2 linked regions of the Ruficoccus amylovorans genome follow. The protein of the gene in region 2 binds, or shares a complex with, the protein of the main gene of each other region. Links are inferred from orthologs where the notes say so. Each region holds a gene or a part of one and is shown on either strand. Other genes may lie near its edges.

What was found. The genes of interacting proteins can lie anywhere in the genome.
Region 1: the proteins of rpsG (region 2) and tig are in contact, whole or in part, in a crystal structure (PDB 3GTY), measured with the Thermotoga maritima proteins. The link is inferred for Ruficoccus amylovorans from one-to-one orthologs. Residues at the interface, in WP_004081843.1 of Thermotoga maritima: Lys34, Lys52, Lys55, Glu59, Arg62, Gln63, Glu66, Asn67, Lys69, Val71, Arg95, Ala109, Lys110, Lys111, Gly112, Arg113, Pro114, Glu117, Glu121, Ile124, Ala125, Tyr127, Asn128, Asn129, Thr130, Gly131, Lys135, Asp139, Arg142, Met143; in WP_004081061.1 of Thermotoga maritima: Glu122, Val124, Val129, Leu130, Tyr133, Glu188, Gly259, Ile262, Tyr263, Glu266, Ser270, Glu273, Gln274, Glu277, Arg308, Gln311, Ile312, Ser315, Tyr316, Glu325, Arg329, Arg336, Leu363, Phe366, Trp367, Arg373, Leu377, Arg381, Leu384, Glu387.

The regions. Positions count from the first base shown.
Region 1 is NZ_JACHVB010000052.1:162,294-167,632, reverse strand. What follows is about bases 1-2,847. They hold tig (trigger factor), read left to right. Parts: upstream 1-675; coding sequence 676-2,019; downstream 2,020-2,847. Other genes in these bases: clpX (ATP-dependent Clp protease ATP-binding subunit ClpX), read left to right, coding at 2,733-2,847; H5P28_RS16265 (ATP-dependent Clp protease proteolytic subunit), read left to right, coding at 2,050-2,643; H5P28_RS16275 (type II secretion system F family protein), read right to left, coding at 1-572. Also shown: more of clpX, read left to right, coding at 2,848-4,043; H5P28_RS16255 (hypothetical protein), read left to right, coding at 4,207-5,073; H5P28_RS16250 (metal-dependent hydrolase), read right to left, coding at 5,328-5,339. UniProt on the Bacillus subtilis protein: Involved in protein export. Acts as a chaperone by maintaining the newly synthesized protein in an open conformation. Functions as a peptidyl-prolyl cis-trans isomerase.
Region 2 is NZ_JACHVB010000013.1:60,567-68,347, forward strand. What follows is about bases 4,923-7,719. They hold rpsG (30S ribosomal protein S7), read right to left. Parts: upstream 6,660-7,719; coding sequence 6,186-6,659; downstream 4,923-6,185. Other genes in these bases: fusA (elongation factor G), read right to left, coding at 4,923-6,142; rpsL (30S ribosomal protein S12), read right to left, coding at 6,674-7,054; H5P28_RS03545 (LOG family protein), read right to left, coding at 7,297-7,719. In the rest of the region: rplV (50S ribosomal protein L22), read right to left, coding at 1-354; H5P28_RS03495 (hypothetical protein), read right to left, coding at 367-774; rpsS (30S ribosomal protein S19), read right to left, coding at 785-1,054; rplB (50S ribosomal protein L2), read right to left, coding at 1,076-1,924; rplW (50S ribosomal protein L23), read right to left, coding at 1,945-2,235; rplD (50S ribosomal protein L4), read right to left, coding at 2,248-2,877; rplC (50S ribosomal protein L3), read right to left, coding at 2,896-3,540; rpsJ (30S ribosomal protein S10), read right to left, coding at 3,652-3,960; more of fusA, read right to left, coding at 3,980-4,922; more of H5P28_RS03545, read right to left, coding at 7,720-7,781.

The DNA of each region.
Region 1 (5,339 bases), on a different replicon or contig from region 2:
GCCAGGTCCGCCATCCGCTGCCCTGCGCCGTAGCCGCGCAGGCCGGGGAGAAACTTCATCACGAAGGGAATGGCCGGGCTGCCGGTTTTGACCAGAAAAACGACCAGCGCGATCACTGCCCAGAGCACACCCAGCGGCAGGAGCAGGGCTTTCAGGAAAACGACGGGCTCGAACTGGAACCCCGACTGTGAATCGACCAGCTTGAGCACGGCGCGGGCGAGGATGCCCAGGTGCAGTACGGCCAGCGGGTAAAGACAGGCCAGCAGGCACTTCATCTGTGTACCGGCGATGCGCTGGTGGCGCTCGGCGAGGTTGCTCAGGGTCTGTGGGAGCTGACCGGTCAGCGCGGCCGCCTTGAGAAAGAGCCGGTCGGCCCGTGGCAGCCATCCGTCGGTCTGCCCGAGAGCCTCGTCGAGGTTCTGGCCGCTGCGCAGGCGCGAGGCGAGAGCCGCGCGTTCTCGCCCGGAAGGGCCAGACGCGGTCTCCACGGCGTCGCTTATCAGCAGTCCGGCCTCCAGCATTTGTCGCAGTTGCAGGTACCACGCACTCAACTGTTTATGCGATAGGGTCATGGGGAGGGTGAAAATTGACAGCCGGTGGATGTGACTCCGGCCTTGACCCGGCGGCAAAGGCGGACAAGATGCGGAATCTTTTTCTCAACGATCCGCAATTCCCGTGAATATACAAGTCGCAGATATCAACGACACCCGCAAGCTCGTAACGGTTACCGTCACCCGTGACGAAATCGCCGAAAAAGAAGTCAGCCTCCTGGGCGACTTCGCCAAACAGGCGCGTCTGCCCGGGTTCCGTCCCGGGAAGGCTCCCAAGGACATGGTGAAAAAACGCTATGGCAAGGAGATCCAGAAGGAAGTTCGCCAGAAGCTCGTCAGCGAAGCCTACCAGAAGGCTATCGACGAGGCCGGTTTCACTGTGCTGAGCCTGGTCGAGCTGGCCGACCCCGAGTTTTCCGACGAGGCCGACACCGAGCTGAAGTTCACTTTCGACATCAAGCCCGAGTTCGAACTGCCCGAGTACAAGGGCCTCGAACTGAGCGTGCCCAAGTCCGACGTCACCGACCATGAGCTGGAGCACGCCCGCGAGCACCTGCTCAACCAGCGCGCCGAGTACAACGTCGTCGAGCAGCCCGCCAAGAAGGGCGACTACGTCAAGGTCTCCTACGAAGGCAAGATCGGCGACGAACTGGTGGCCGACCTCCTGCCCGAGCAGCCGATCTTCGGCACCCAGAAGAACACCTGGGAAGAAGCCGGTTCTGAGCAGGGCCCCGGCGTCAAGGCCGTGGTCGAAGGCGTTGTCGGCATGAAGGCCGGTGACGTGAAGGACGCCGACGAGACCTTCCCCGAGGATTACGAGCTGGAAGCCCTCAAGGGCAAGACCGTCACCTACCACATCGAGGTGCACGAAGTTCGCGAAAAGGTCCTCCCCGAGATCAACGAAGAGTTTCTGAAGACCTTCCAGGTCGAGACCGAAGAAGAATTTAACAACCGCATCCGCGACGACATCAAGTCGCAGAAGGAGCAGTCCGCCGAGCAGCAGAAGCGCGAGCAGGCCGCTGCCAAGCTGGCCGAGAAGGTGGACTTCCCGCTGCCCGAAAGCCTGATCGAGGGCGAAACCCAGAGCCTCCTGCGCGACTTCATGCAGCGCAGCATGGCCCAGGGAGCGACCCAGGAGCAGTTCGAGGAGCGCAAGGAAGAGCTCTTCAACGGTGCCAGCGATGCCGCCCGCGCCCGCGTCAAGGCCCAGCTCCTGCTGACCGAAGTGGCCAAGAAGGAAGAGCTCAAGGTCGAGAACGAAGACCTCAACCGCGCCATTTACATGGAAGCCATGTCCCAGCGCATGAAGCCCGAGGAACTCGTCAAGGAGCTCCAGAAGGATCGCCAGCGCGTCGTCGAGATGCAGCGGAACATCCTTATTAACAAGGCGCTTGATTTCCTGGTCAAGGAGGCTACCGTTACCGAAACGGAACCGGAAGAGGCTCACTCGCACTCGCATTCGCACTGAGCCGTTCCGGGCCAGCACCGAAGATAACCTGTGAGCTACATCATCCCTTTCATCACCGAGCGCGACGGACGTACTGAGCGCCGCGACGACATCTACAGCCGCCTGCTGCGGGACCGCATCGTCTTTATCGGCACGCCGATTTACGACGAGGTGGCCAACGCCGTGGTCGCGCAGCTTCTGTTCTTGCAGATGGATGACCCCAAAAAGGACATCCACATCTACATCAACTCGCCCGGCGGCAGCGTCACGGCGGGAATGGCCATCTACGACACGATGAACTTCCTGCACTGCGACGTGGTCACGTACTGCGTGGGCATGGCCGCCAGCATGGGCACCGTCCTGCTGGCCGCCGGCACCAAGGGCAAGCGCTACGCCCTGCCCAACAGCCGCGTGATGATTCACCAGCCCACGGGCGGAGCCACTGGTCAGACCTCTGACATCTCCATCGCCGCGAAGGAAATCCTGCGCTGGCGGCAGACGATCAACGGCGTGCTGTCCAAGCACACCGGCCAGACCGAGGATAAGATCAATCAGGACTCCGACCGTGACTTCTACATGACCGCGCAGGAAGCCTGCGACTACGGGATTGTGGACAAGGTGATCGAAAGCAAGCCCGCCCAGTAAGCGTCCGGACTGCGTTATTGCAGTTGCACAGCCAGGGGCTTTCCCTAAAACATCGGAATAACGCCTGATTCCGCAGGCTCTTTTTATCCATGGCCAAATCGACCAAGATGACCTTCTGCTCCTTCTGCGGCAAATCGCAGAACGAAGTGCGCAAGATGATTGCGGGCCCGGCCGGAGTGTACATTTGCGACTCCTGCGTGACAGTCTGCAAGACCATCATCGACCGCGAACTGAAGGAGGGCGGCGGCACGCAGGCTCCGGCCAGCGAACAGCAGTTCAACCTGGTCCGGCCCGCCGAGATCAAGGCCCATCTGGACGATTACATCATCGGCCAGGAGCACGCCAAAAAGGTGCTCTCGGTCGCGGTATATAACCACTATAAGCGCCTTCAGTCTCTCTCCGGTAACGTCGGTATCGAGATCCCGGAGGAGTTTGACGACGTGGAGATCGAGAAGAGCAACATCCTGCTCATCGGCCCGACCGGCAGCGGCAAGACTCTGCTTGCCCGCACCCTGGCCAAGCTTCTCGACGTGCCCTTTGCCATCGCCGATGCCACCACGCTGACCGAGGCCGGTTACGTGGGCGAGGACGTGGAAAACATCGTCCTGCGTCTGCTCCAGTCGGCCAACTTCGACGTGCGCAAGGCCGAATGCGGCATCATTTACGTGGATGAGATCGACAAGATTGGCCGCAAGACCGATAACGTCTCCATCACCCGCGACGTGTCCGGTGAGGGGGTGCAGCAGGCGCTGCTCAAGATCCTCGAAGGGACCGTGTGTAACGTTCCTCCGCAGGGCGGGCGCAAGCACCCAAATCAGGAATACATCCAGCTCAACACCTCGAACGTCCTCTTCATCTGCGGCGGGGCCTTCGTCGGGCTGGAAAAGCTCATTTCCGACCGCGCGGGCAAGAAAGTCCTCGGCTTCGATCCTGCGGCTGAAAGCGGCCGCACGCAGATGACCGAGCGCGATGAGCTGATGCACCAGGTGCAGCCCGAGGACCTGGTCCGTTTCGGGATGATTCCGGAGTTCATTGGCCGCCTGCCGATGATTTCCGTCCTTGACGAGCTGACCCAGGCCGACCTGGAGCACATCCTGCAAAACACACGCAACTCGCTCGTGAAGCAGTTCTCCAAGCTCTTTTCGATGGAAAACGTCCGCCTGCGCTTCACCAAGGACGCGGTCGGAGCCATCGCCAAGAAGGCGCTCGAACTCAAGACCGGTGCCCGAGCCCTGCGTGCGATCATGGAGCAGATCATGCTCGATATCATGTACGACATCCCGCAGGACGATACGATCGAGGAGGTCATCATCTCCGCCCCGGTCGTGCGCGGCACGCGCAAGCCCCAGATCAAGCGACGCGGCGAGGAATCCCCGGAAGCTGACGAACCGGCGGCGTAGTCGCTGTTCGGAGGCGGGGTGGAAATGATGCGCACGCGGCATCGCTCTGATAGGGCCGAACACGCGCTAAAGGCATAGGGCTTAAGCCTGGCTTTTTCTGCGTAAAACCTTCACTAATGATTTGCGCAGATCGTCTCTTTCGCTTTATCTGCGCCGAATGTATGTGCGTGCTGCGGTTTGGTGTCTGCTCCTGTGGCTGTCGGCAGTGCTGCCGGCGGCAGGGTTGGTCAACTGCGGCAACCCGGGCGGCAACCGCAACTGCCCCACGGGCGAGAATGGCGAACCGGCTGACCCCGGTTTCGCGTATGTGGGCTTTGTTGGAGGAGCGACGGGGGTTTACCTCGGCAATGGTTGGGTGCTAACAGCCCGGCATCTGCCCGCGCGCGATGTTCGCATCGAGGATACGGTTTACCCCTGGGACGGTGCCAGCGACTATAAATTTCCCAACGCCGAGCTGCGCCTGTTTCGGCTCTCCGAGTGGCCGGATATGCCCGCCTTGCCGATTACCAGCAGCACGCCCAAGCGCGGGCAACTGGTCGTCATGGTCGGGGTGGGGCGTGATTGCGCGGACCAAGTGACCTACTGGCAGGTGAACCGCGCGACTGAGCCGTGGACCTGGACCGAGGTCCCGAGCCGTGAGCAGGCTGACGCCGCCGGTATCCTTTCGCACCCTGCCAGTGCGAAAAGCTGGGGCACAAACCGCATTTCCGGGCTCACCGAGCACCCGAAGCTGGGAGCGCTGATTGTGACCGATTTCACGGAAGACCCGTCCATACGTACTCCCTACGAGGCGCAGGCCGTTTCGCACGATTCGGGAGGAGCGGTTTTTGTCGAAGACGAGGACGGCTGGAAGCTGGCCGGTATCATCGCGACCGTGACCAAGCTTTATCCCGGCCAGCCCGGCGTCGAGAAATCCGGCAAGGGTACGCTCCAGATCGGCTCCGGTGTCTTCGGCAACCTCACGCTCGCCGTCAACCTCGCCCCGTACCGCCACAAGATTCTCGAAATCACCGGCCTGGAAGCCGAGTAGGAGCGTTGTTTCAAGCTGGGATAAGAGATTGCCCGCGAAGAGACGCGAAGGAAGCGCGAAGATGAGGGAAGGGGAGAGGAGAACGCGAATCGCCGGTTTTTATGGAGCGCCAGAGTCGTTGGTTCTCCCTTCAGGGGGAAGCGGACGTTTTTTTTATATGAACCGCAAAGACACAGAGGCGCAAAGGGTGGGGCTCGACTCTATTTTCTCCTCCTTTGCGCCTCTGTGTCTTTGCGGTTAATAATTCTTATTCTTTATTGGGCGAA
Region 2 (7,781 bases):
AGAATTGGCCGCGGGCGAAGCCACTTCGTCCGTCAGGACGATGCGAATGTGGCTGGTGCGCTTGCGAATGGGGTGTGCGGAACCGCGACCCACCGGACGGAAACGCTTGAAGGCCGGGCCTTCTTCCACCAGGCAGCGCTTCACGATCAGGTCGTCGGAGGAAAGGTTGTTGTTGTTTTCCGCGTTAGCGATGGCGCTGGTCAGCGTCTTGGCGATGAGCCGGGCGGATTTACGCGGGATGAAGCGAAGCAGATCGAGCGCTTCGGCCGCGGGGCGTCCCTGTACCTGACGGGCCACTTCGCGGACCTTCTTCGGGGACATGCGGGTGTACTTGGTTAGAGCCTGAACTTCCATGCTGGTTGCAATTTAAATATTAATCGTCTTGATGCTGACGCCGTCGCCGGAGCGGATGGCTTCGCCGGATTCGAGGTTGAGGATGAGGCCGGCGGCGCGGTTACCGCGCACATCGACCAGGATCAGGTCGGCCACGTTCTGTCCCGAGCGGCTCACCTGGCAAACCATGCCGAGGCGAAACCCCTGATCCAGACCGTTGTTGAGGATGACCACATCGGTGACGCTGGTCTGCGCCACCCCGAAGACCGTCGTGCGGCCCGTCGGGTAAATCGAATTTTCGACAAACAAGGGGCGTTCGGCAACGGCCTTGGCCGGTGCGTCAGCACTCCCCTGCTCCACGGCGGCGTCCTGCGCGCGGCTCACCGCACTCCCGGCCATCAGCAGGGAGAAAAGAGCGATGAGTTGTGCGCGCTTGAACATGTGTGGATGACTACTTCTTGGTGTGCGGCTGGTGTCCCTTGAAGCTGCGGGTCGGAGCGAACTCGCCGAGCTTGTGGCCAACCATGTTTTCGGTCACGTGGACGGGGATGAAGCCTTTGCCATTGTGAACGTTGATGTTGAGGCCGACAAAGTCCGGGGTGATGGTGGAGCGGCGTGACCAGGTCTGGAAAGGCTTGTGTGTGCCTTCGGCCTGGGCCTTTTCCACTTTATCCATCAGCTTCGGATCGACGAAGAAGCCTTTCTTGATTGAACGTGCCATATCGTAAAAATCGTTGTCGGGTTACTTGCGCTTGAACTTCTTGCCGTTGCGACGGACAAGGATCATGGAGTTCGAGGGCTTGGACTTGGTGCGGGTCGGGAAGCCCTTCGAGAGCTGGCCCCAAGGCGAAACAGGATGGCCACCACCGGAGGTCTTGGCTTCACCACCACCCATCGGGTGATCGACAGGGTTCATAGCGACACCACGGACGCGGGGGCGCTTGCCCTTCCAGCGGTTACGACCGGCCTTACCGATGCTGACACTTTCGTGCTCCTCGTTACCGACGCGACCGACAGTGGCGCGGCAATCAGAGTGGACCATGCGGATTTCTCCGGAGGGCAGCTTGATCGTGGCACGCTTGCCTTCGATCGAAATGAGCGAGGCGGACTGACCGGCGGAACGAGCGATCTGGGCTCCGCGACCGGGCTGCATCTCGATCGCGTGGATCGTGGTGGCCGGCGGGATCATCTTGAGCGGCACGCACAGGCCGGGCGTGAATTCCTCGACCGGGCTGTTGGTGCTCAGCAGCTTGTCGCCTACCTTCAGCCCGCGTGGGCAAAGGATGTAGCGCTTTTCGCCGTCCTCAAACTTGAGCAGGGCAATGTTCGCGCTGCGGTTCGGGTCGTACTCGATGGAGACAATCTCAGCCGGGATGTCCAGCTTGTCACGACGGAAGTCGATGATACGGTAAAGGCGCTTGTGGCCACCTCCGCGACGGCGAGAAGTGATGCGGCCGTAGTTGTTACGGCCCTTCTTGCGGTGACGCGAGACGGTGAGGCTCTTTTCCGGATTGTTCTTGGCGAGTTCCTGGCGGCTTTTGCTATGAAAGCGCTGTGAGGGTGTAATGGGTTTGGTCTTTACAATGGCCATGGCTTTCGCGGCTGAAAAGGTTAGACGGTCTCGATGGATTCACCCTGCTGAAGGGTGACGATGGCTTTCTTCATGTCGGGGGTCTTGCCGTACTGGCCGCGAACGGTGCGGCTGCGCTTGTTCTTGCCCTTGACAGTGAAGATGTTCACGCGGGCGACCTTGACGTTGTAGAGCTTCTCTACGGCCTCGGCCACATCGGTGCGTTTGGATTGCGGATACACCTCGAAGACGTGCTGATTCAGGTTCGCTTCGAGCTGGGCGGACTTCTCGGTCACGCGCTTTTCCTTGATGACTTTATCGGGTGAAATCATGGCTTGAGTTCCTTAGCGTTGGTTGGCGCGTTCGAGGATGCGGTTAAAGCCTTCTTCGCTGGCGACGATCTTGTCGAAGCGCATCAGGTCCCAGGCGTTGATCGAGTCAGCGTCCACAATGTAGACGCGGTCGATATTACGCGCAGCCAGAGCGGCGTTGTCGTTGAACTCGCTGTCAACGATGAGCACCTTGCCCTTGGGCTGGATCTTGCCGATGAGGCTGTTGAAGAGCTTGGTCTTGGGCTGCTCGACTTCGAACTTTTCGATCAGGTCGAGGCCGCCTTCGGAAGCCTTGTTGAACAGAGCGCGCTTGAACGCGAGGGTCTTGACACGCTTGTTGATGTGCTTCGACCAGTCGCGGACCTTCGGGCCGTGGGCGACGCCACCACCGACGAAGATCGGAGCGCCGCGGTCGCCGTGACGGGCGTTACCGGTGCCCTTCTGGCGGTAGACCTTCTTGCCGGTGCGGTTAACATCGGAGCGGGTCTTCGCCTTGGCGGTGCCCTGACGGTTGTTGGCCTGGTAGGCCACGATCACGTCCTTGAGCGCCTGGAGGCCCTTGTTGCCTTCGAACGCCGGGAAGTTGTCAAAATCCTTCTCCGTGCTGGAGGAAGCGTCTGCGGAATATACCTTGAATTTCATAGCTGGCGTCCCCTTCCCTTACTTCTGCTTCTTGGTTTTGATCGCCTTGCGGATGAACACCGTGCCGCCCTTGGGGCCGTGCACGCTGCCGCGGATCAGGATCAGGTTCTGGTCCTCGATGATACGGACGATATCGAGATTCTGGGTGGTACGACGGGCATTGCCCATGTGACCGGGCATTTTCTTGCCCTTGATGACCTCACCGGGCCACTGGCACATCCCGTAGGAACCACCGCGGCGGTGCATCATGGAGCCGTGAGAAGCGGGCGAACCGGCAAAGCCGTGGCGCTTCATGACGCCCTGGAAACCATGACCCTTGGTCGTGCCGATGACATCAACCTTCTGGCCTTCCTCGAAACGAGTAACGGTGAGGGCGTCGCCGAGGCTGACCTCTTCCCCGTCGGGGATGAATTCGCAAATGTCGGTGACTGCCTCGACTCCTGCCTTTTTCAGGTGGCCCTTGATGGGCTTGGAGACGCGGTGGGCCTTCTGGTCCACACCGAAACCGATCTGGATGGCATCGTAACCATCCTTGCCGTCGGCAGTCTTGATTTGAAGGACCGGGCAAGGGCCGGCTTGTACTACAGTGACCGGGACGAGACGGTTTTCACCGTCATAAACTTGGGTCATCCCGATTTTTTTACCAATCAGTGTCAGGCTCATAGCTCATTGGCAGGTGGAAACCATATCTGGCTTCCGTTTCCTAGACCTGCGTGAGGGGTTAAATGTGATGTAAATGGTCTGCTTCTCGAAAGAAGTAAAGAGTGTGTTTTATTAAACGTTGATGGTGATGTCCACACCTGCCGGGAGGTTGAGCTTCTTGAGCTCGTCCACCGTCTGGGCGGTCGGTTCCATGATGTCGATCAGGCGCTTGTGCGTGCGAAGCTCGAACTGCTCCATGGACTTCTTGTCCACATGCGGGGAGCGGTTGACGGAGAGCTTCTCGATGCGGGTCGGCAGCGGAACGGGGCCGCTCACACGTGCGCCGGAGCGCTTGGCGGTTTCCACGATGTCGCTGGCCGACTGGTCGATGACGCGAAAGTCGAATCCCTTGAGTTTAATGCGTATGCGTTGTCCGGTCATTGCGGTAAGTGTTCTGGGCTTAGCTACGGGCCTTGTTTTTGTGCGGTGAGGACTCGACAATCGAGTTCAACACGCTGGAGGGAACCTGGTCGAAGTGCGACGGGGTCATGGCGTAGTTGGCGCGTCCCTTGGAGAGCGAGCGCACGTCGGTGGCGTAACCGAACATGGTTTCGAGCGGAATGTTGGCGGTGATGATGGCAACGCCGCCACGACCGGCTTCCATGGACTGGATCTGCCCGCGACGACGGTTGATGTCGCCAACGATGTCGCCCTGGTACTCGTCCGGCGTGGTCACTTCGACCGACATGATCGGTTCGAGCAACTGCGGAGCGGCCTTGCCCATAGCATCCTTGAAAGCGAAAATACCGGCCATCTTAAAGGCCATTTCCGAGGAGTCCACTTCGTGGAAGGAGCCATCAACAATGCGGACCTTCCAGTCAATCACCGGGTAACCGGCGATGGTACCGTTGGAGGAAGCCTCCATGATACCGTCGGAAAGCGGCTTGATGTATTCCTTCGGGATCGAGCCACCAACGATTTCGTTGACGATTTCGACGCCCTTGCCCTTTTCGTTCGGCTCGATCTTGATGACCGCGTGGCCGTACTGACCACGACCACCGGACTGGCGGACGAACTTGCCTTCGCCGTCGGCGGCCTGCGTGATGGATTCGCGGTAGGCGATCTGCGGCTTGCCGGCGTTGGCTTCGACCTTGAACTCGCGGAAGAGACGGTCGCGGATGATTTCGAGGTGAAGCTCGCCCATCCCGGCGATGATTGTCTGGCCGGTTTCCTCGTCGGTGAAGACGTTGAAGGTCGGGTCTTCTTCCTTCAGGCGCTGCAGGGCCATGGAAAGCTTTTCCTGGTCGGCCTTCGAATTCGGCTCGACCGACATGCTGATAACCGGTTCCGGGAAGGACGGCGGCTCAAGCTGGATATCCAGGTCCCGGTCGCAAAGGGTGTCACCAGTGGCAACGTCCTTGACGCCGATCAGGGCGCAAATATCACCCGAGTAGGCGGTTTCGATGTCTTCGCGGGTGTCGGCCTTCAGAACCATCAGACGGCTGACACGTTCGGTCTTGCGGGTACGCGGGTTGTACAGGGCGGTGCCCTTGTTCAGCGTACCGGAGTAAAGGCGATAGAAGACGAGCTTACCAACGTAGGGGTCGCTCCAGAGCTTGAAAGCGAGACCGGCAACCTTGGCGCTATCGTCCGGATGGATGTCAATTTCCTTCTCGTCGTCGTCGTAGGCCTTCATCGGGGGAAGGTCCAGCGGGCAAGGCAGGTAATCGACCACGGCGTCCATCATCATCTGGACACCCTTGTTCTTAAAGGCGGAACCGGGGATCACGCCGAGGAACTTAAGGGACAGGGTCGCCTTACGGATGGCGCGACGGATTTCGTCCTGGGAAAGTTCGGCACCTTCGAGGTAGCGCTCGGCCAGCTCGTCGTCGAAGTCAGCGAGGGCTTCGATCAGGGATTCGCGGTACTCTTCGGCCTTTTCCTGCATGTCAGCCGGGATTTCTTCCCAGTTGAAAGCAACACCGGAGGCGTCCGACTCGTCGTAGATGGCGGCACGCATGCCGACCAGGTCGATGAGGCCCTTCAGTTCAGCTTCGGCACCGATGGGCAGATAAATCGGATGGGCATTACCGCCAAGCTTTTCGCGGATGCTATCAACGGCAGAATAGAAGTCCGCGCCTGTACGGTCCATCTTGTTGATGAAGGCCAGGCGGGGGACGTGGTACTTGTCCATCTGGCGCCAGACCGTTTCGGACTGGGGCTGGACGCCGGCGACGGCGCAGAACACCCCGATGGCACCGTCGAGCACGCGCAGCGAGCGCTCCACCTCGGCCGTGAAGTCCACGTGTCCGGGGGTGTCGATGATGTTGATGCGGTGCTCAATACCTTCGTAAGGGCCGAACTTCGTCTGCCACTGGCAGGAAATGGCGGCGGAGGTAATAGTGATACCGCGCTCGCGCTCCTGCTCCATCCAGTCGGTCACAGCCGTGCCTTCATGGACTTCGCCAATCTTGTGCACAACGCCGCTGTAGAAGAGGACGCGTTCGGTGGTGGTGGTTTTACCCGCGTCAATGTGAGCCGCAATACCGATATTGCGAGTGTACTCCAACGGATACTTCCGATTGGGGGAATTGACGGGTGAAAGGTCTGCGGTTGCAGGCATGGCCAGAAATTGGTCGGTGGTTACAAAAAATTGAAAAACGCGATTACCAGCGCAGGTGGGCGAAGGCGCGGTTAGCCTGGGCCATGCGGTGGGTTTCTTCCTTCTTCTTCACAACGCCGCCGGTGTTGTTGTAGGCGTCGATGATCTCCTGCGCGAGGGCTTCGCGCATCGGAGTGCCCTTGCGGGACTTGGCGGAAGTCACCATCCAGCGGAAGGCAAGGCTCTGCTGGCGTTCATAGGTGATTTCAACCGGGACCTGGTAAGTCGCACCACCCACGCGGCGGCTCTTGACTTCGAGCTTGGGGCGGGCATTTTCCAGCGCGCCAAGAAGCAGGTCGACCGGGTCGCCTTTTTCAAGCTTTTCGCTCACGCGCTCAAACGCACCATAAACGATGCGCTGTGCGGTGGCCTTCTTGCCCTTGGCCATAACCAGATTAATCAGGCTGGCAACCAGGGGGCTGTCGTAGCGGGGATCGGGAATGGGTTCCCGTTTAACGGCTCTGCGGCGGCGTGACATGATATTTTATTAAATTACTTTTTTTCCTTCGGGCGCTTGACCCCGTACTTGGAACGGCTGCGACGGCGCTTTTCAACGCCCTGGGTGTCGAGGGTGCCGCGGACAATGTGGTAGCGGACGCCGGGAAGGTCCTTCACACGACCACCACGAACGAGCACAACGCTGTGCTCCTGGAGGTTGTGCCCTTCATCCGGGATGTAAGCGATCACTTCATAACCGCTGGTCAGGCGAACCTTGGCCACCTTACGGATAGCGGAGTTCGGCTTCTTGGGCGTACGGGTCATGACCTGCACGCACACACCGCGACGAAACGGGTTGCTGACCAGGGCCGGAGACTTGGTCTTGGCCTTCTGCAGCACCCGGGGTTTCCGGACGAGTTGGTTGATAGTTGGCATGAAAAATCGGTGGGCTTAGAAAACATAAAACCCGCCGGAAACAGAGGTTGAGCCCTGATCCTGCGGATTTCGGGAAAGGCGACGAGAGTAGGCTATCACCCCGGTGATGCAAGCGATTTTTTCAGTGTTTTCGATTTTTTTTCAAAGAGACGAAAACACCCATCGCCAGAGCGCCTGCTCCGCGTCAGCATGGTATTGTAGGGAGGAATTGACGACTCCACCCCAATAAAAGTCAGGGTCAGTCAACACATTTCCGCGTCGGTGTCCACCCATTTCATGAAAACTTCGGGCTTTGTGCTCAGAAGCCGCTCCAGTAAAGGCTCCGGACGGCTTTCGACAATGAGCTGCTCCAGCTGCTCGCGCAGTAAAAAGCCCCCCTCCACCATCGCCTCGAAGAATCTGAGCAACGGAGTATAATAGCCGTCCACATCGAGCACAGCGCAGGGCTTGAGCTGGATACCGAGCTGCGCCCACGTGAAGACCTCCGAAAATTCCTCCAGCGTGCCTATGCCGCCCGGAAGCACGGCAAAGCCGTCGGACAGTGTGGCCATCGTCATCTTGCGCTCGTGCATGGTGTCCACCAGGTGCAGCTCCGTCAGTCCGTGATGGGCGATCTCCTTCTCAGCCAACATATGCGGGATCACCCCAATCACGTGCCCACTAGCCTCCAGGGCGGCGTCGGCTGCCGCGCCCATCAGCCCGGTGCGTCCGCCTCCGTAAACCAACG